DNA from 4 places in the Streptomyces sp. NPDC052012 genome. Region 1 is predicted to be linked to each of the others. Evidence: riboswitches for the same ligand, from Rfam matches in the RefSeq annotation. Region 1 holds a riboswitch; each other region holds the start of a gene.
The links. A riboswitch is a leader RNA that binds a small molecule or an ion and turns the genes downstream of it on or off. The one in region 1 is predicted to bind cyclic di-AMP.

Region 1 (4,994 bases):
CGCGCACCCCCACCGGACCCGGCAGCCGCAGCCGTGCCTCAGCCGGCCCTGTGCACCACCGCGTCGCACAACTGCTCGAGCGCCACCTTCGCGTCACACTCCCGCAAGGGAGCCAACGCCGCCCGCGCCTCCTCCGCATACCGCACCGTGTCCCGCCGCGCCTGCTCCAGCGCAGGATGCGCCCGCAGCAACCGCAGCGCCTCGGCGTGACGCGCATCGTCCGTCAGGTCGGAGTCGAGGAGCTCGCACAGCGCCACATCCTCCGCCAGCCCCAGCCGAGCCGCCCGCTCCCGCAGCCGCAGCACCGGCAGCGTGGCGATCCCCTCACGCAGATCCGTACCCGGCGTCTTCCCCGACTCGTGCGAGTCCGACGCGATGTCCAGCACATCGTCGGCCAGCTGGAACGCGACCCCCAGCCGCTCGCCGTACTGCGTCAGCACGTCCACCACGGTCTCGTCGGCGCCCGACATCATCGCCCCGAACCGGCACGACACCGCCACCAGCGACCCGGTCTTGCCCCCGAGCACATCCAGGTAGTGATCGACAGGATCCCGCCCGTCCTGCGGCCCCGCCGTCTCCAGGATCTGCCCGGTCACCAGCCGCTCGAACGCCTCCGCCTGCACCCGCACCGCCTCCGGCCCGAGATCGGCCAGGATGTGCGACGCCCGCGCGAACAGGAAATCGCCGGTGAGCACCGCGACGGAGTTGCCCCACCGCGTGTTCGCGCTGGCGACCCCGCGCCGCACCGCGGCCTCGTCCATCACGTCGTCGTGGTACAGCGTGGCGAGGTGGGTCAGCTCCACCACCACCGCCGACGGCACGACCCCCGGCGCATACGGGTCACCGAACTGCGCGGCGAGCATCACGAGCAGGGGCCGGAATCGCTTCCCCCCGGCCCGCACCAGATGCTGCGCGGCCTCCGTGATGAAGGGCACCTCGCTCTTGGTGGCCTCGAGCAGCCCCTCCTCGACAGCCGTCAATCCGGCCTGGACATCGGCTTCCAGAGCCTGGTCCCGCACGCTCAGCCCGAACGGCCCGACGACGGTCACGAGGGGGTCTCCTGTCTGCTGGTGTCCACTGCCGATTACACGGTTTGTCGATAGGTCGCTGCCACCACTCAAGTCAGCGTATCCGGTCACGTTTCGATCACCACCAGCGCCCGGTGTTACCAGCCGGGCGATATCGGATCACAACCGCAGCACTCCTGATCGTTTGATCACAACAGCCCACACCTCGCCATAGGCACCATCCTGCCCGCCCAGGTGCCCGATTTGCCGCAATTACCAGGCGAATTCCCGTTGGCGATAAATGCTCCCGCCCTCCGCCTCCCGTGAAGTGGGTCACGCACGCCCACCTGCCCCCACAGCCCGCCCATAGACGCGTACCCCCTTCTCCCGCAACACAGTTGACCCTTAACACCCGCAAAGGATCAAGCACCCAAAACACCCCACCGCAAGATCAAACGACCTCATCTGTGATGACCGCACTTGTTCCCGACATGTGCTCTCGCATACGTTCCCGGCCTGCCGGGCGGACGCCGAATCCTGCCGCCGCCCGCACCACCCAGTCGACGACTCACTCACGCACGGCAGGAGCGGGGGACCCAGGTAAGTCGCCGCGCCGGACCACCGTCCGGAACGGCTCGGGGTGAAGCCATGCCCGAAGGGGCACGGCCGGGCACTCTCCCAGCCCGAACCCGACAGCTCACCTCGCAGGCGTAGGAGAGGAAACAACGAACATGCCTGCATCCGGTCAGCACCGCCGCTCCGGCGGCCGCCGCCTCGCCCGCACTCTCGCCGTCGCCGGCACCGGCGTCGCCGTGGTCGCCCTCCCGCTCATCGGCGCCACCAGCGCCTCCGCGGCCACCACGACCTCCACCACGACGGCCACGACCGCCGCGACGACGTACCCGGACAACCTCGACGGCTGGATCCGCGAGTCGCTGGCCGTCATGGCCCAGCACGGCATCCCGGGCAGCTACGAGGGCATCCACCGCAACATCATGCGCGAGTCCTCCGGCAACCCGGCCGCCATCAACCTGTGGGACTCCAACGCCGCCAAGGGCACCCCGTCCAAGGGCCTGCTGCAGGTCATCGACCCGACCTTCGCCGCATACCACGTGCCGGGCACCGCCTTCGACCCGTTCGACCCGGTCGCGAACATCACGGCGGCCTGCAACTACGCCGCCGACCGCTACGGCTCGATCGACAACGTCTTCGGCGCGTACTGAGCCGTACTGAGCCGTACGGGGTCACAAGAGGCGGCTTTGGGGAGCCGCTCACTGAGACGACAGAAGCGTCCTCTCGGCGGACGAGGACGCGAAACCGGGAACACACTGGGCCGGCACGTGTTGGGGCACGTGCCGCCCGGCCTCCGGGAACAGACGCTCGAGGACGACGGCCACGCCGTCGTCCTCGTTCGTCGTGGTGACCTCGTCGGCCACCGCCTTGAGCTCGGGATGGGCGTTGGCCATGGCGACCCCGCGGGCCGCCCAGTCGAACATGGGGATGTCGTTGGGCATGTCACCGAACGCGAGGGTCCGCTCGGGGCCCAGCCCCAGATGCTCGGCCGCCAGCGCCAGCCCTGTCGCCTTCGTCACACCGCACGGCTGGAGTTCCACGGTCCCGGGCCCCGACATGGTCACCGTGGCGAGCGAGCCGACCACCGAGCGCGCCGTCGCCGCCAACTCGTCGTCGGTCAGCCGGGAGTGGCGCAGCAGCACCTTGCTGATCGGGCGGTCCCACAGATCGCCGCGCCGTTCGACCCGCACGGCGGGCAGCGTGGGGTGCGGCATCAGATAGCCCGGCTCGATCAGCGTCAGCCCGTCGACCCCGTCCTGGTCGACCGCCGCGTAGACCTCCCCCACCTCGGCCTCGATCTTGCCCAGCGCGGTCTCCGCCAGTTCCCGGTCCAGGGTCACGGACCACAGCAGCCGGTCCGCGCCCGCGTCGTACACCTGCGCGCCCTGCCCGCACACCGCGAGCCCGGTGCAGCCGAGGTCCTCCAGGAGGGGCCGCACCCGGGGAGCCGGGCGGCCCGTCACCACGAGGTGCTGGGCACCGGCCTGCGCCACCCGCGCGAGCGCGGCGAGGGACCGGTCGGACAGGGTGTCGTCGCCGCGCAGCAGCGTCCCGTCCAGGTCGGTGGCGATGAGTGAATATGCGGTGGGTGCGGCCATGATCAGAGAATACGGACAACACGCCGGTCCTTCTCACCACCGTCCGGTACGCCCCCGACCCCCGCTTGTGCACCGGTTGGCAACAACATGGTCCGCTACCTACCGTCCATGCCCTCTCGGGCGGTACCTTCCAAGTGTCCAGGGGGGACTTGATCGGGGGGTCAGGTGAGCAGTGGACGTGTGCGCGTACTGAGGCCGGAGGATCTCGGCCAGGGGGAACGGGAGCGCTGGCGGGAACTGCGCGCCGCCGCGGACGTACCGCGCAGCCCTTTCATGGAGCCGGAGTTCACCACCGCCGTGGGCCGGGTACGACCGCGGGCCCGGGTCGCCGTGCTGTACGAGGGGACGGAACCGGCCGGTTTCCTGCCCTACGAGCGGGGTGCGCTCGGGCAGGGGCGGGCCATCGGGCTGGGAGTGTCGGACTGCCAGGGCGCCGTCCTGCGCCCGGGTCTGGCCTGGGACACCGGTGAACTGCTGCGGGCCTGCTCGGTGTCGAGCTTCGCCTTCGACAACCTGGAGGCCGACCAGCGGCTGTTCGTGCCGTACGCGGCCGAGGAGCACGCCGCCTTCGTCATCGACGTGGAGAAGGGCTACGAGACCTACGAGTCGGTGCTGCGCACCCAGTCGCCGAAGTTCCTGAAGACCACGCTGGCCAAGGAGCGCAGGCTGGGCCGCCAGGTGGGGCCCGTACGGTTCGTGTTCGACGAGCGGGACCCGGCGGCGCTGCGCACCCTCATGGAGTGGAAGTCGGCGCAGTACCGCAGGACCGGGCGCCGCGACCGGTTCGCGCAGGACTGGATCACCCGGCTGGTCGGCCGCCTCGCCGAGACCCGGGCCCCGCAGTGCACCGGCACGCTGTCGGTCCTGTACGCCGACGGCCGTCCCGTCGCCGCCCACTTCGGGCTGCGCTCTTCGTCCGTCCTGGCCTGCTGGTTCCCGGCGTACGACCCGGATTTCGCGAAGTTCTCGCCGGGTCTGGTGCTGCATCTGCGGATGGCCGAGGCGGCGGCCGCCGAGGGCATCGGCCTGCTCGACATGGGGCGTGGTCCCGCCGAGTACAAGGACTCGCTGAAGACCGGCGAACTCGCCGTCTACGAGGGGGCGGCGACGCGTCCCGGGGCGGGCGCCGCACTGCACTGGCTGAGCCGCGAGCCCGTGCGCCGCGCACACGCGTTCGTCCGCGCCCGCCCGCGGCTCGCGTCGCTGGCGTCGCGGACCTTGCGGGGCGCGGGGCGACTGCGCCGGTCGTGAGGGTGATGAACGGTCCACGAGGGTCGTGAGGAGGGGGAAGGCCATGTCGCGTGCAGCACGTACGCAGGAGGAGATACGGCGGTTCCTGGCCATCGGGGCGGTGCAGGTCGCCGAGCTGGATCTGAACGGCGCGGAGGCGACGCTGAGACCCGGTCCGGGCAGCCCGCCGGTGACCCATGGCGAGGTGTTCGTGCTGGTCAGAAGGGCGGGTGTGCCGGTCGGGACGTTCCTGGGGCGGGTGCCGGAGGGGGCGGATCCGCGGACGGTGCTGGCGGGACCGGCTCGGGAGGTGCTCGCGGGGGACGCCGGCCCGGCCGGTCCCGTCACGTCACCGCCGTCCGCCTCGGTCGTCTCACCGCCGTCCGCCTCGGTCGTCGTCGCGACCCGGGAGCGGGCCGGGCAGCTGGCCCGCGCGCTCGACTCGCTGCTCGCCCAGGACCACCCGCGCTTCGACATCGTCGTGGTCGACAACGCGCCCGTGACCGACGCGACGAAGGAGTTGGTGCACCGGAAGTACGGGGAGCGCGTGCGCTATGTGCGCGAGCCGGTCCCCGGGCTCGCCGTC
Region 2 (4,994 bases), on a different contig from region 1:
CTCGCCCTGTCCGGGCTCGTCATCCTCGCCCTGGTCCGTGAGCAGACCGGCACCGAGGGCTTCCTCGTCGGGCTGGGCCTCGCGGTGCTGCCGGTGCCGCTGCTCATAGCCGCCTTCCGCTGGCTGGACCGGGTGGAGCCGGGCCCCTGGCGGAACCTGGTCTTCGCCTTCGCGTGGGGCGCCTGCGCGGCGGCGCTGATAGCGATCGTCGCCAACAGCTTCGCGACCAGATGGATAGCGACGGCGACCGCCGACCCGGCAGGGGCGGACACCCTGGGCGCGACCGTGATAGCGCCGGTCGTCGAGGAGTCCGCGAAGGCAGCGGCCGTGCTGCTGGTGTTCCTGTTCCGCAGACGGGACTTCACCGGGATCCTCGACGGGGTGGTGATAGCCGGGGTCACCGCGACCGGCTTCGCGTTCACCGAGAACATCCTCTATCTCGGCACGGCCTTCGGCACCGACCAGCTCACCGGCGGCAGCGGCATCGCGTCGGTCACCGCGGCGACGTTCTTCGTCCGCATCGTCATGTCCCCGTTCGCGCACCCCCTGTTCACGGTGCTCACCGGGATCGGGTTCGGCATCTCCGCGCTGGCGGCCGAGCGGCAGCGGGCGCGGCGGGTGCTGCTGCCGCTGTCCGGGCTGCTCCTCGCGATGGGGATGCACGCACTGTGGAACGGCTCGTCGACGCTGGGCGAGTACGGGTTCTTCGCGGTGTACGCGGCGTTCATGGTGCCAGCGTTCGGGGTGCTGACCTGGCTGGCGGTCTGGACGCGGCAGCGTGAGCTGCGGACCGTACGGGCGGAGCTGCCCGCCTACGTGATCGCCGGGTGGCTGACGCCAGTGGAGCCGTACGCGCTGGGGCTGATGAGGGCCCGGCGTATCGCCCGGCAGTACGCGCGGCGGCACGGCGGGAAGGCGGCGGCGCGGGCGGTCGCGGAGTACGAGGCGTACGCGACCTCGCTCGCGTTCCTGCGGTACCGGGGGCGGCTCGGACGGGCGCGGGAGGACTTCGTCGCTCGGGAGCGGGAGCTGCTGCAGGAGCTGTGGCACCGTCGCGCGGCGGCGCGGCCCGCCCTGGAGTACGCGGCCCGCGCGACGGCGCCACCGGTTCCGGTGGCGGTGCCGACATGGGCGGGCTACGGCTACGGCTATGGCTATGGCTATGGCTATGGCACCAATCCGTACCGCATGTGACCGAAGGCAGAACGCCGAACGCAGAACGCAGAACGCCGACCGGCAGCCCTGACGTCGGGGGGGGGCGTCGTCGGGACTGCCGGGGTTCGGGTGGCGGTGCGCTTCAGGCGGCCGTGCGGCTCAGGGGGTGAGGCCCTTGCTGCGCAGCCAGGCCAGCGGGTCGATGCCCGAGGAGGAGCCGTCGGGGTGGACCTCCAGGTGGAGGTGGGCGCCGGTGGAGTTGCCGGTGGAGCCGACGCGGCCGATCACATCACCGGTGTTGACCTTCTGGCCGACGCTGACGCTGATCGAGGACTGGTGGGCGTACCAGATCTCGGTGCCGTCCTCGAGGGTGAGCACCGTCTTGTAGCCGTAGGAGCCGTCCCAGCCTGCGGAGGTGATCGTGCCGGTGTGGACGGCCTTGATCAGCGTGCCCGTGGGGGCGGCGAAGTCGAGGCCGGTGTGCTGACCGGAGGACCAGTAGGCGCCGGCCTGACCGAAGGTCGAGGTGATGGTGTACGAGGAGGTCGGCAGCGCGTACTGCTTGGCCAGCTCGGCGAGACGCTCGGCCTCGGCCTTCTTCCTGGCCTCCTCCTCCGCCTTCTTCTTGGCGGCCTCGGCCTTCTCCTTGGCCTCCCGCTCCGCCTTGGCGGCGGCCTCGGCGGCCTCCTTCTCGGCGGCGGCGACGGCCTCGGCCGCGGCCTTGCTCGCGGCCTGGTCCTGCTGCTGCTCGACCTGCGCCATGATCCGGGCGCGCAGGGCCTCACCGGCGTCGGCGGCGCCCTGCTCGGTGTCGGCGCTCGTGACGCCGACGTTGCTGAGCGGGGTGGCGGAACCCTTCGGGGTTTCCTCGTCGGAGATGAGGGAACCCACGTTGGGGAGGTCGGGCATGGAGATGGAGACCGGCGGCTTGCCGGTCTGGGCGCTGGCCATACCGCCGGCGCCGACGGCGGCTATGACACCGACGCCGAGAACGGTGGAGCTGCGGGCGAGTCCCCCGCCGCGCTGCTTGGTGACGCGATGCCGGCCGCGGACCGGGCGGATGGACTCCTCGGTGGGGTTCCACTCCTCGAAGGGGCCCTCGTCGGTGCGGGTGCCGCCGTAGGCGAACGTGTCGCTCGGGGTGAACGGGGCCTCGGGGGCAGGCCGGTTGGACGCCACGTGGGCGTACTCCTTTCCTTCCGTCTCCGCCTACCGGGTTAGCTGACGGGTTCGGAGCAGGAAGGTCTCCTACGCGCGTATACGAGCCGTGTCTCCACGGCGGCATACGCCCGATTCACCCCAAGTGATGGTTCCCCGGTTCCCTTACGGGATTCGGCGCGTGCGCACGGAGCCGACTTCTGTGACGGCTGGGACGACCGCGCTGCGTTATCGAACGTTAATAGACGCGGGGCTCGGATTCCAAGCCGTTCCTCTTGATCGTTAACGATTTTCGCGCGGACTTAAGTGTCATCGGCGGTCGAAAACGGGCGAGTTGACCTCGCATCATGGAGGCCGATGTTTCTGATGGTGTGTCAGTTGTTATGCGCTGCGAGGCGGAGTGATTACGCGGGGTGACAGGCAGGGGGAGAACACGGAAAAACACCGAGGGCCGGAATCTCATGGATTCCGGCCCTCGGCCTTCAGTAGCGGGGACAGGATTTGAACCTGCGACCTCTGGGTTATGAGCCCAGCGAGCTACCGAGCTGCTCCACCCCGCGTCGGTAAACACCAGTGTACGCCATCCGCGCGGCAGGTCAGAACAGGTGGCTGTTCGGGGCCTTCGCGCGGTCCTCGTGCTCGGGCAGGACGAGCACCGTGGCGCCGCCGTCGCTGAGTACGGCGCTGCCGTCGGCGCCCGGCACGAACGTGTCCGGCTCGCGCCAGGCCGTGACCACCCGGCGGACCCCGGCGTCCAGGATCAGCCGGGCGCAGGGCGCGGGCCGGGACGCCCGGCGGGCGCAGGGTTCCAGGCTGGAGTAGACGGTCGCGGTCGCCAGCCGGGGATCCGTGGGGTCGACCTTGGCCAGCGCGGCCTCCTCCGCGTGCACCACGGGGTCGGTGCCCTCCCGGGACCAGCCGCGGGCCAGCTCCGTACCGTCGGCCGCGACGATCACCGCGCCCACGCTGAACGCCGTCTGTGAGGGCGGGCACTGTGCCGCCAGCTCGCAGGCGAGGGACAGCCAGTGGTGGTCGGCGGCGGTGGGCAGCTCGCCGGTGCCGGGTGCGGTGGGCTCGTAGCGCATGAGGACGACGTCGCCGATCCTGCGGGTGTCGCGCAGCCGCAGGCGTCCGCCCTGGTAGGAGCCGGGGCCGAAGAGGCGGGGGGCGTCCGGGTCGCCGACGAGGAGCGGGGCGAGCACCAGCTGGAGTTCGTCGGCGAGCCCCTGGGTGAGGAGCTGGGTGTGGATCACACCGCCCCCTTCGACCATCAGGCGCCGCACACCGCGCACGTCGTGCAGGTGGGTGAGGAGACGGCGCCAGTCGAGCTCCGTGCCGAGCGGGACGACGTCGGTGGCGAGGCCCTGGGCGCGGGCTCGCTCGGCGCCCTTGTCCGTGGTGTAGAGGATCTTGTCGCCGCCCGTGTGCCAGAAGGCGGCCGCCGGGTCCAGGTCGCCCGAACCGCTGACGGTGACCTTGAGCGGGTATTCCGGCAGGCCACGGGCGCGGCGGGCGGCGCGGCGCCCGGGCGAGTTGACCAGCAGCCGGGGGTTGTCGGCGCGGATGGTGCCGGCGCCGACCAGGATCGCGTCCACCGAGGCCCGCACCTCGTCGACCCGGTCGAAGTCGGCCGGGCTGGACAGCAGCAGCCGCTCGGGGCCGGTGTCGTCCAGGTAGCCGTCCAGGGAGACGGCGGCGGACAGCAGGACGTACGGGTGGGGCATCGACGCGCTCCTGGCGTGGGCGGGAGGGACGGGCAGGGGGCTGCTCGGGTCAAGTCTGACAAGGGGGCGTGGGTGTCGTCCGCCGGGCGGTTTGGGTGGCGGCACGGATGGCCGCGGAGGCGGTCGGGATGTGAGCGTGGAGCGGTGCCCGGCGTCGCCGGTGACGCGAGACGACGCCCGGCCGCACCTCGTACGCCCGTACATCCCGTACGCCCGTACATCCCGTACGCCCGCACCTCTGTACGTAAGGAGAAGCCCTATCCACTCGGGTCTGCCGATGAGATCTCGCCCCGCTCCCGTGCTGTGGAAGGTGGTGACCCGTGGGACATGCTGACACCCTGCTCGCCATGGGCGGCGCCTTCCTCGCCGCCGCGTTCCTCGCCCGCCTCGGCGGCCGGATCGGTCTGCCGACGATCCCCCTGTTCATGCTGGCCGGCATCCTGCTCGGCCCGCACACCCCCGGCCTGGTCCTGGTCGCGGACCCGCACGACTTCGAGATGCTCTCCGCGCTCGGTCTCGTGCTGCTCCTGTTCTATCTGGGCCTGGAGTTCCACCTCGACGATCTGAGAAGCGGCGGCCGGCGGCTGCTGAGCGCCGGTGGCATCTATCTGCTGCTGAACGTCGGCGCCGGGCTGGGCTTCGGCTTCGCCCTCGGCTGGGGCGCCCGGGAGGCGCTGGTGCTCGCCGGAGTGCTCGGCATCTCCTCGTCCGCGATCGTCACGAAGATCCTCATCGACCTGGGCCGCATCGGCCGCCCGGAGACGCGTCTCATCCTCGGTGTCATCGTCGTGGAGGACATCTTCCTGGCGCTGTATCTGGCCGCGCTCCAGCCGATCATCGGCGGCGCCGAGGGTGCCGGGGAGATGCTGCTCCAGGCGTCCAAGGCGTTCGGCTTCTTGCTCGTGCTGGCCGCCGCGGCGCGCTATGGGACCCGGCTGGTCGGCCGGCTGATCGCCG
Region 3 (4,994 bases), on a different contig from region 1:
TGCGCACCTTCCCGGCCGCGGCCACCACATCGAGCAGCTCGTCGTCGGACGTCCTCAGGACGGCCAGCGCTTCCTCGCGGGTCGGCGTCTCGCGCCGAAGCCCCTTGTCCACCAGCGTGTTCAGCAGGTCCATGAGAGCCGATCCTGTCCTACTCGGCCCCCCGGGGCCAAGGAGAGTTCGTACAACAGAGCCGCTCGGCGGTGTGGGTATTGCCACACCGTGCCCCGTCCGGCGGCCCGCTAGTGTCTGTGCACTGCCTACAAAAGCCCCCGGAGGACCCATGGCGTTCGGCTGGATCGACGAGCAGGCGCAGGCGCGCCGCCGCGCCGGACTCGTGCGGACGCTGCGTCCACGCGCCGCCGGCGCGCCGCTCCTCGATCTGGCGAGCAACGACTACCTGGGTCTGGCCCGCCACCCCGAGGTCGTCGAGGGCGCGGCGCGTGCCGCGCGGACCTGGGGCGGGGGCGCGACCGGCTCCCGGCTCGTCACCGGCACCACCGAGCTCCACGCGGAGCTGGAACGCGAGCTGGCCGGCTTCTGCGGCTTCGAGGCGGCCCTGGTCTTCTCCTCCGGTTACGCCGCCAATCTCGCCGCGGTCACCGCGCTGGCCCCGCACGGCTCCCTGATCGTCTCCGACGCGGGCAACCACGCCTCGCTGATCGACGGCTGCCGGCTGGCCCGGGGCACCACGCAGGTCGCGGCGCACGCCGACCCGGAGGCCGTGCGCAAGGCCCTGTCCGGGCACGACGGTCCGGCGATCGCGGTGTCGGACACGGTCTTCTCGGTGGACGGCGACGCGGCTCCGCTCGCCGGTCTGGCGGCGGTGTGCCGTGAGTACGGCGCGGGACTGGTGGTCGACGACGCCCACGGTCTGGGCGTGCTCGGAGACGGCGGGCGCGGCGCCCCGTACGCGGCGGGGCTCGCGGGCGCGGACGACGTGGTGGTGACCGTGACGCTGTCCAAGTCGCTGGGCAGCCAGGGCGGAGCCGTGCTCGGCCCGGCCCGGGTGATCGAGCATCTGGTCAACGCGGCACGGACGTTCATCTTCGACACGGGACTGGCCCCCGCGGCGGCGGGCGCGGCCCTGGCGGCGCTGACCCTGCTGCGCCGCGAACCCGAACGGGCGGCGCGGGCGGGAGCGGTGGCACGGGAGATGCACACCCGGCTGACGGCCGCGGGTCTGGAGGCGGTACGCCCGGACGCCGCGGTCGTCTCGGTGCGCGCCCCGTCCCCGGAGCAGGCCGTACAGTGGGCGGCCGACTGCCGGGCGGCCGGTCTGTCCGTGGGCTGTTTCCGTCCTCCTTCCGTGCCCGACGGCATCTCACGGCTCAGACTGACCGCCCGCGCCGACCTCTCCGGGGCGGAGATCGAACGCGCTGTACAGGTGATCGGCGAGACGCGACCGTGAGTCGGCGTGGCACGGCCGTGCGTCGCTCGATGACGGATCGACCGGTGGGCTCCGGTCACCGGTTCCGGATCAGCGGACCGCCGCGACGAATCGTGCCCAGCTCCGGGAGGAGAAGAGCAGCGCCGGGCCGGCCGGGTCCTTGGAGTCGCGCACGGCGAGCAGTCCGGCCATGGGGCCGGTGACCGGCCGGGCCGTCTCGACGCAGTTGTTCGCGCCCGTGCTGTAGCTGCTGCGCAGCCACCGCACTCCGTGCAGTCGGGTGCTGGAGGAAAGGGTCCGAGGCGGTGCAGGCATCATGCCTCCTTACACGCCGGCAGCTGTCCCGGCGATGAAATCCAACGAGTCCTCGGGCGAAAGGGCGTGGATCGAAAGGGCGTTGAAGGCCTCCGTGTACGCCCTGAGGTCTTCTTTCCGCTCGAGATAGAGGCTACTCGTCAAGTGGTCGAGAACAACCACGTCCAGATCAGAAGTGCGCGAAAAGGAGAAGATGACGAAAGGGCCGGTGACGCCGATGTGCGCCCCGGCCGAGAACGGCAGCACCTGCAACCGGACATGGGGAAGCCGCGCCGCCTCCATCAGCCGCTCCAGCTGACGGGCCATCACTCCGGGACCGCCCACCTCCCGGCGCAGCACCGCCTCGTCCAGGACGGCGCTCAGCTCCAGCGGAGGATCGGCGCGCAGCACGTCCTGCCGGGCCAGCCGCACCTCCACCAGGGCGTCCAGCCGTTCCTCCGAAGCCCCTTCCAGAGCCGCCGCGGTGACCGCCCGCGCGTACTCGGGCGTCTGCAGCAGTCCGGGGACCACCGTGGTCTCCAGCGTGCGCATGGCACTCGCCTGGGACTCCAGGCTGATGAAGTCCCGGTACGTCGGCGGCAGTACACCGCGGTACGCGTGCCACCAGTGGTGCCGGCCACCGCCGTCGTCGGAGCCGGCCAGCACCAGCAGCAGCTGGCGCAACTGCGGATCGGACACGCCGTAGGTGTCGAGCAGTAACCGTACGTCGGCCGGTTTCACCCCGCTCGTGCCGGTCTCGATGCGGCTCACCTTGGACTGGTGCCAGCCCACCAGCCGGGCCGCCTCGCCGCTGGTGAGCCCCGCCGAGGTGCGCAGCGCGCGCAGTTCGGCGCCCAGTTTGCGGCGGCGCACCGCGGGACCGTGCTGCATGGGCTTCTCCTTACTCCTTCCGAGCCGCCCAAATACGGTCTCGCGTCGTAGAGTTCACCGCTTTGAGCGACAGATATATGCATATCTTGGTGGATCGCTGCCCTGCGCCGTGCGGTGATGGCACTCTGGCGACGAAGCACCAGTGCGGGACCGTACTCGAACCATCCGCTCCGTGTCGGACTGCGGTCCCGTGGAAAGGGACGACGTCGCCATGGCAGACCACCTGGAAGCATCCGTCACTCTGCCGAGCGATCCCGCCTCGGTCTCCGCGGCCCGGGCCCATGTGGTGGGCACGCTGGCGGAGTGGGGCATGCCCGAGGACACGGAAGTGTCGGACACCGTCCGGCTGATCGTCTCCGAACTGGCCACCAACGCCGTGCAGCACACGTTCGGTCAGTCGCCGACCTTCACGGTGGACCTCGTCCTCGACCGGGACGAACGACTGCGGATCGGTGTGACGGACAGCCACCCGCGGTTCCCCAAGCGGCTGCCGGCCGCGGTTCAGCAGGACAACGGCCGCGGCCTGGTCATCATCCGCTGGCTGACCGCGGAATGCGGCGGCAGACTGAGAGTCCGCCGCACGAGGGAGGGCGGCAAGACCATCTCCGTGGAACTCCCATGGACCGCCCCGGTCGAACCGGTCACGGCGGCGGGACAGCCGGAGCCCTGAAGGTCATGAGGAGAAGCGGCAGGACGGGGCGGCGACGCGTCCGACGCGTCGCCGCCCCCTTCGGGTCACTTGACCCGGCCGTACCAGACGCTGCGGGTCCAGATCTTCTGCAGGCGTACGACGTCCCCGGTCTTGGGGGCGTGCCAGATCTTGCCCTTACCCGCGTAGATGCCGACGTGGTAGATGCTCCGGCCCGAGTGGAAGAACACCAGGTCCCCTGCCCTGCGGTTGGAGGCGGAGATGTGGCGTGTCCGGTTGTACTGCTGGGCAGCGGTGCGCGGCAGCTTCTTGCCGGCCTTCTTGAAGGAATACAGGGTGAGTCCGGAGCAGTCGAATCGATAAGGTCCGGTGGCACCCCATTGGTAAGGTGACCCCTTCTTTGACGCCGCGATCTTCAAGGCCTTGGTGCCGAGGCTCGCGGCGGACGCCTCCGATGCGGCGCCGGGGATCACGATCGAGCCGCCCACGGCGGCGAGGGTGAGGGCCGAGGCCGTACCGGCGCGGGCCATCAGAGACGGGACACGATTGAGCGCAGTCATGCGCAACCCTTCGTCAGCCGCCTGTGAAGGATGACCTGTCGGATTCGGGCTGGCGAAGTGGCCCGGCCGCACGGGTGCGGCTTCACCCCAAGGGCTGCTCGGAACGTCGAGGTTCCGGCGACCCGTCGTGCTTGGGTCCTCCACTCCTGCCGATCCACTTCCTGTCGACCGGTCATCCGGGCGGCGGCAGGACTCGGCGTCCGCCCGGATCGCCCCGCCGCGGCGGCGGGGTCTTGTCGTCAGTCACGGATCTTGGCTCATGGCCCGCCCGATTTCCCAACGGAACCGGGGATTTGTGTTGTTACTCACCACTCACCCGTTCGGGTGGACACGCCTGTGTTCGAGCCGCTGGCCGGGGTGTCGGCGGGCCCCCGACCAGCGGCGGAATACTCCATTCCGGCCTCCGCTTGCGTGCGATGCGCAACCTCGGCACCCCGAAAAAAGTCGGTTTTTCTACGCCGGATGGGGGTACGCCGTTTGGTCCGTTTCAACTCCGGTCGGTCGCGCAGTTTCGTCGGGGGCCTCAACCCGCGGAGATCGGGGGCAACATGACCCGGGCCGTGCGGCGTTCGCCGTCCAGCACCCGCAGCGCACGGGCCAGTGTGGCGGCGTGCAGTTCGGTCTCGCCGCGCCGGTGCATCAGCGCCAGCGCGTCGCGCAGCGCGACCGCCTTGCCGACCAACGCCTGCGCGGCGCGCAGACCGCGGTAGGTGTCGCCGTCGTGGGCCGGATTGATCCGGCCGATCAGGTCGACGACTTCGAGGTAACGGTCGATCAACTCGGCCTCGGCACGCGTCAGCGCGGGCAGCGGGGGGAGTTCGGGTGGCAGCATCGGCGGCTCACTTCGTGCCGGGGACCGGGCGTGCGCCCTTGCGGCTGGGCACGATCCGGTCCGCGAGGCCGTAGTCCACCGCCGCCTGCGCGTCCAGCACGGTGTCCCGCTCGGTGTCGGAGCGGACCTGCTCCGCGCCGCGTCCCGTGTGCCGGACCAGGATCTCCTCCATCCGGGCCCGAATCCGCGTCAGTTCCTCGGCCTGGATGGCCAGATCGCTCGCCTGCCCCTCCACCGGCTCCGGAAGCGCCGGCTGACGCAGCACCAGACGCGCCCCGGGCAGCACGAACCGCTTGCCCGGCGTGCCGGCCGCCAGCAGCAGCGCGGCGGCTCCCTCCGCCTGGCCGAGACAGATCGTCTCCACCTCACAGGTGACGTAC
Region 4 (4,994 bases), on a different contig from region 1:
CGTGGAGCTCGCCACCTGGCGGTTCGCCACCGAGCCGGTCGTCATCGGCGGACAGTCCATCGCGGCCGGCGACCCCGTGCTCGTCGTCCTGGCCGCCGCGGACCGGGATCCGGAGCGGTTCGCCGACCCGGACGTGCTCGACCTCGGCCGGCGCGACAACCAGCACCTCGGCTACGGCCACGGCATCCACTACTGCCTCGGCGCGCCCCTCGCCCGCCTGGAGGGGCAGACCGCGCTCGCCACGCTGCTGACCCGGCTGCCGGACCTGCGCCTCGGCGTGGACCCGGCCGAACTGCGCTGGCGCGGCGGGCTCATCATGCGCGGACTGCGCACCCTGCCGGTGGAATTCACGCCTCCGCAGACCTGACGGTCCCGGCGGGCGGGCCACCGTGCCCCGAGCGCAACCAGCGCAAACATGACGCGCGTTCAACTATGTGATCTTCACGTGATCTGCGCGGCATGAACTTGTGACAAGTGATCGTCTGCCGATACGTTCACCCATCAACGCGGTGTCCAATATCCGTTCGCCGCGCCGGTAACTGCTGTCGTGTGAAAGGTCCCCGCATGCTTTCCGGGAACGGTCGGCACCGCCGCCCCCGCCAGGCTCCGGCTCTCCTCGTCGCGGCCGGAGTGACCGGCTCCGCCATCGCCATCCCCCTCCTCGGAGCAGGCAGCGCCAGTGCGGCCGACGGGGCGACCTGGGACCGGGTCGCGGAGTGCGAGTCCGGCGGCTCCTGGAGCCAGAACACCGGCAACGGCTATTACGGCGGCCTGCAGTTGACCCAGGACGACTGGGAGAACTACGGCGGCCTGGACTACGCGCCCAGCGCCGACCAGGCCAGCCGAGGCCAGCAGATAGCGGTCGCCGAGCGGATCCTCGCCGACCAGGGCGTCGGAGCCTGGCGCACATGCGGACTGCTCGCCGGGCTGGAGCAGGGCTCCGAGTCCGCGGACGTCGACACCGGCGTGGGCTCGCCGTCCCCGACCCCCACGGACTCCGCGGAATCCGCCGAGTCCCCGCAGCCCACGGACTCCCCGGACGCGACGGACACGACGGACTCGTCCGGAATGCCCGACTCCAGCGAATCGTCGGCTTCTTCCTCGCCGTCACCCTCGGCCACGGAAGGCAACGAGGGCTCGGAAGCCTCGGTCAGCGAATCGCCCAAGTCGGACAAGTCCACTGATGTCGAGACGGAACCCAGCGCCTCGCTCACCGCCTCACAGGCCACCGGTAGTGATGAACCGGACAAGTCGGGTCAGGATGACGGCTCTTCCGCGCTGACCGACACCGGCACCGGTCGCCACCGCGGCCCCAGTGCCGAGGAGGGCGAAGGGCGGGACCGTACGGCGGAATCGTCCGGCCGTCACGCCTCGCGCCCCGCGGACGACGCCGACGGCTCGTATGTCGTTCGTCCGGGGGACAGTCTCTGGTCCATCGCCGACTCCCTTGAGGTGGACGGTGGATGGCGCGCCCTGTACACGGGCAACGAGCAGACCGTCGGCGCCGACCCGAACCTCATCCTCCCCGGTCAGACGCTTGAGGTCGGGGTCGAACCGGGCGAAAAGTGACGGGCGAAAACGCCCGGACCGGGCGGTAGTTGACGTCACGGTTCGAGCTGAATGCCCGATATAAACGCGGTGAGAGATAGGTCTCAGAAGCCCTGATCGTCTTTGAAAATCGGCCGAGCGCGTGTCTACGGTCGTGACCGCTCGTCACCGCGAGCCCCGTCTGCCGCCACGCCGAATCCTGCCAGTGGCAGCACGGGAACAGTCGTCGCGTCATGCGCCGTAGGCAGGAGCGGGGGACCCAAGGTAAGTGCCCTTTCCGGTGGTTGACACCGGATCGCGGCTCGGGGTGTAGCCGCGTCCCGTGAGGGACGTGGCCGGGCAACTCAACCGGCCCGAACCCGACAGCTCACCTCGCAGGCGTCGGTGAGGGGATCCATCCATGTTGTTTTCCGGCAAGGGCAAGCACCGTCGTCCGTCCAAGGCCACCCGCGCCATCGCCATCGCCGGTGTCACCGGCGCCGCCGTCGCCGCCCCGCTGATGGCGGCCGGCTCGGCCTCCGCCGCCACCGCCTCCGAGTGGGACGCCGTCGCCCAGTGCGAGTCGGGCGGCAACTGGTCCATCAACACCGGCAACGGCTACTACGGCGGTCTGCAGTTCTCCGCCTCCACCTGGGCCGCGTACGGCGGCACGAAGTACGCCGCCACCGCCGACCAGGCCACCAAGGCGCAGCAGATCGAGATCGCCGAGAAGGTCCTCGCGGGCCAGGGCAAGGGCGCCTGGCCGGTCTGCGGCAAGAACCTGTCCAACGCCGCGTACACCGGTGCCGCCGCCGAGACCCCGGCCCCGAAGGCCGACACCTCCGCCGAGCGCACCACCGAGCAGAAGGCGTCCCGCTCCACCGAGCGCCCGGCGCCGAAGGCCGAGAAGAAGGCCGAGAAGAAGACCGTCACCACCCCGACCGGCGAGAAGGTCGAGAAGGGCGACGGCGAGTACAAGGTCGTCAAGGGTGACACCCTCAGCTCCATCGCCGAGGAGCACGGCGTCAAGGGCGGCTGGGAGAAGCTGTTCAAGCTGAACGACGACATCGTCGAGGACGCCGACCTCATCTACCCGGGCCAGCAGCTGCACCTGAAGTAAGCAGCGGCCCCGCGGCGCCCGCGAGCGAGCGGCGCGCCCACAGTCCGCCCGCCCCGGTGCGTGTTCCCCCGTACGCACCGGGGCGGGCTTTTTTGGGAAACCGTATTTGTTCCGTTCGGAAACAATTTACGCTCGGTTCTGTCCATGGGATGGGCGACCGGATGGCCGATCGCCCGGAGCCGGTTAGGCTCGGTCTCGCAGAGCCACCATGGCCCTGCCCACTCGCGTCACATCCAAGAAGGAGATGCTCGTGCCGTCCATCGACGTCGTCGTAGCCCGGGAAATCCTGGACTCCCGAGGCAACCCCACGGTCGAGGTCGAGGTCGGCCTCGACGACGGCAGCACGGGTCGTGCCGCCGTCCCGTCCGGCGCCTCCACGGGCGCCTTCGAGGCCATCGAGCTCCGCGACGGCGACTCGAACCGCTACCTCGGCAAGGGCGTGGAGAAGGCCGTCCTCGCCGTCATCGAGCAGATCGGCCCGGAGCTGGTCGGCTACGACGCCACCGAGCAGCGCCTGATCGACCAGGCCATGTTCGACCTGGACGCCACCGACAACAAGGGCTCCCTCGGCGCCAACGCCATCCTCGGCGTCTCCCTCGCCGTCGCCCACGCCGCCTCCGAGGCCAGCGACCTGCCGCTGTTCCGCTACCTGGGCGGCCCCAACGCGCACCTGCTGCCGGTGCCGATGATGAACATCCTGAACGGCGGCTCGCACGCCGACTCCAACGTGGACATCCAGGAGTTCATGATCGCCCCGATCGGCGCGGAGTCCTTCTCCGAGGCCCTGCGCTGGGGCGCCGAGGTCTACCACACCCTGAAGAAGGTCCTGAAGAGCAAGGGTCTGGCCACCGGCCTCGGCGACGAGGGCGGCTTCGCCCCGAACCTCGGCTCCAACCGCGAGGCCCTCGACCTCATCCTGGAGGCGATCAAGGAGGCCGGCTACACCCCCGGCGAGCAGATCGCCCTCGCGCTCGACGTCGCCGCGTCCGAGTTCTACAAGGACGGCGTGTACGTCTTCGAGGGCAAGGAGCGCTCGGCGGCCGAGATGACCGAGTACTACGCCGAGCTCGTCGAGGCGTACCCGCTCGTCTCCATCGAGGACCCGCTGTTCGAGGACGACTGGGAGGGCTGGAAGACCATCACCGCCAAGCTCGGTGACAAGGTCCAGCTCGTCGGCGACGACCTGTTCGTCACCAACCCCGAGCGCCTGGCTCGCGGCATCGAGGAGGGCGCCGCCAACGCCCTGCTGGTGAAGGTGAACCAGATCGGTTCGCTGACCGAGACCCTGGACGCCGTCGAGCTGGCCCAGCGCAACGGCTTCAAGTGCATGATGTCCCACCGCTCCGGCGAGACCGAGGACGTCACCATCGCCGACCTGGCCGTCGCCACCAACTGCGGCCAGATCAAGACCGGCGCCCCGGCCCGCTCCGAGCGCGTCGCCAAGTACAACCAGCTGCTGCGCATCGAGGAGATCCTCGACGACGCGGCGGTGTACGCGGGCCGCAGCGCCTTCCCGCGCTTCAAGGGCTGAACTCCCTCACGGGGTGAACCCCGTGAGTAGGCAGCGTCGTACGTACGTCCCCGTACTCGGTCCCGTACCGTGTGCGGGGACGTACGCGCGTGGACGGGAGGCGCCAGCCACATGGCCGTGAAGGACCGGGACCGTTTCTCCACCGCGACCAGGATCCGGCTGATCGGTGAGCAGACCGCGGCCCGGGTCTACCGCTCGCAGACCAGACGCCAGGCCCGCCGCTCCCGGCTGACCGGCCGGGCCGCGCTGCTCGCCCTGGTGGTCTGCTCGCTGATCGTGGCCCTCGCCTATCCCATGCGGCAGTACGTCTCCCAGCGCGCCGAGATCGCCGACCTGGAGCAGCAGCAGGAGGAGGCCCGGCAGCGCGTCGAACGGCTGCGCGACCTCAAGGCGCGCTGGCAGGACGACGCCTACGCCGAGCAGGAGATCCGCCGCCGGCTGCACTACGTCATGCCCGGCGAGACCGGCTACATCGTGATCGACCCGGGCACGGCCAAGCAGTCCCGCACCGACCTCGAGGCCGCCGACCGCCCCTGGTACGCGAACGTCTGGGACGGGGTCGACAAGGCCGACGCCGCCGCCAGTGAAGATCGACAGACGGATCGATAGAAAGTAAGGCATGGAAACGCCCCCGCCCACGACCCCGCGCACCGAGCCCACCGACGCGGACGTCGAGGCCTTCAAGCAGCAGCTCGGCCGGCCCCCGCGCGGGCTGCGCGCCATCGCGCACCGCTGCCCCTGCGGACAGCCGGACGTCGTGGAGACCGCCCCGCGGCTGCCCGACGGCACCCCCTTCCCGACGCTGTACTACCTCAC

Region 2: linked by a shared signal. The riboswitch ahead of AB0412_RS31390 (M23 family metallopeptidase) and the one ahead of AB0412_RS18290 (transglycosylase SLT domain-containing protein) in region 1 are both predicted to bind cyclic di-AMP.
Region 3: linked by a shared signal. The riboswitch ahead of AB0412_RS04220 (C40 family peptidase) and the one ahead of AB0412_RS18290 (transglycosylase SLT domain-containing protein) in region 1 are both predicted to bind cyclic di-AMP.
Region 4: linked by a shared signal. The riboswitch ahead of AB0412_RS32455 (transglycosylase family protein) and the one ahead of AB0412_RS18290 (transglycosylase SLT domain-containing protein) in region 1 are both predicted to bind cyclic di-AMP.

Annotation. Positions count from the first base shown of each region.
Region 1 is NZ_JBFAXA010000010.1:105-5,098, forward strand. It holds gene AB0412_RS18285 (polyprenyl synthetase family protein) at 39-1,049, opposite strand; cyclic di-AMP (ydaO/yuaA leader) riboswitch at 1,559-1,733, shown strand; gene AB0412_RS18290 (transglycosylase SLT domain-containing protein) at 1,739-2,230, shown strand; gene AB0412_RS18295 (HAD family hydrolase) at 2,279-3,178, opposite strand; gene AB0412_RS18300 (GNAT family N-acetyltransferase) at 3,344-4,429, shown strand; gene AB0412_RS18305 (glycosyltransferase) at 4,473-4,994, shown strand, end outside.
Region 2 is NZ_JBFAXA010000029.1:15,693-20,686, forward strand. It holds gene AB0412_RS31385 (PrsW family intramembrane metalloprotease) at 1-1,194, shown strand, start outside; gene AB0412_RS31390 (M23 family metallopeptidase) at 1,315-2,334, opposite strand; cyclic di-AMP (ydaO/yuaA leader) riboswitch at 2,347-2,503, opposite strand; tRNA gene AB0412_RS31395 (tRNA-Met) at 2,800-2,873, opposite strand; gene AB0412_RS31400 (dihydrofolate reductase family protein) at 2,910-4,037, opposite strand; gene AB0412_RS31405 (cation:proton antiporter) at 4,358-4,994, shown strand, end outside.
Region 3 is NZ_JBFAXA010000002.1:113,691-118,684, forward strand. It holds gene bioB (biotin synthase BioB) at 1-133, opposite strand, end outside; gene AB0412_RS04200 (8-amino-7-oxononanoate synthase) at 282-1,409, shown strand; gene AB0412_RS04205 (DUF397 domain-containing protein) at 1,479-1,703, opposite strand; gene AB0412_RS04210 (helix-turn-helix transcriptional regulator) at 1,713-2,573, opposite strand; gene AB0412_RS04215 (ATP-binding protein) at 2,785-3,243, shown strand; gene AB0412_RS04220 (C40 family peptidase) at 3,309-3,782, opposite strand; cyclic di-AMP (ydaO/yuaA leader) riboswitch at 3,786-3,981, opposite strand; gene AB0412_RS04225 (hypothetical protein) at 4,306-4,614, opposite strand; gene AB0412_RS04230 (ATP-dependent Clp protease proteolytic subunit) at 4,622-4,994, opposite strand, start outside.
Region 4 is NZ_JBFAXA010000032.1:21,139-26,132, reverse strand. It holds gene AB0412_RS32465 (cytochrome P450) at 1-367, shown strand, start outside; gene AB0412_RS32460 (transglycosylase family protein) at 565-1,569, shown strand; cyclic di-AMP (ydaO/yuaA leader) riboswitch at 1,775-1,944, shown strand; gene AB0412_RS32455 (transglycosylase family protein) at 1,949-2,647, shown strand; gene eno (phosphopyruvate hydratase) at 2,898-4,178, shown strand; gene AB0412_RS32445 (septum formation initiator family protein) at 4,290-4,787, shown strand; gene AB0412_RS32440 (DUF501 domain-containing protein) at 4,798-4,994, shown strand, end outside.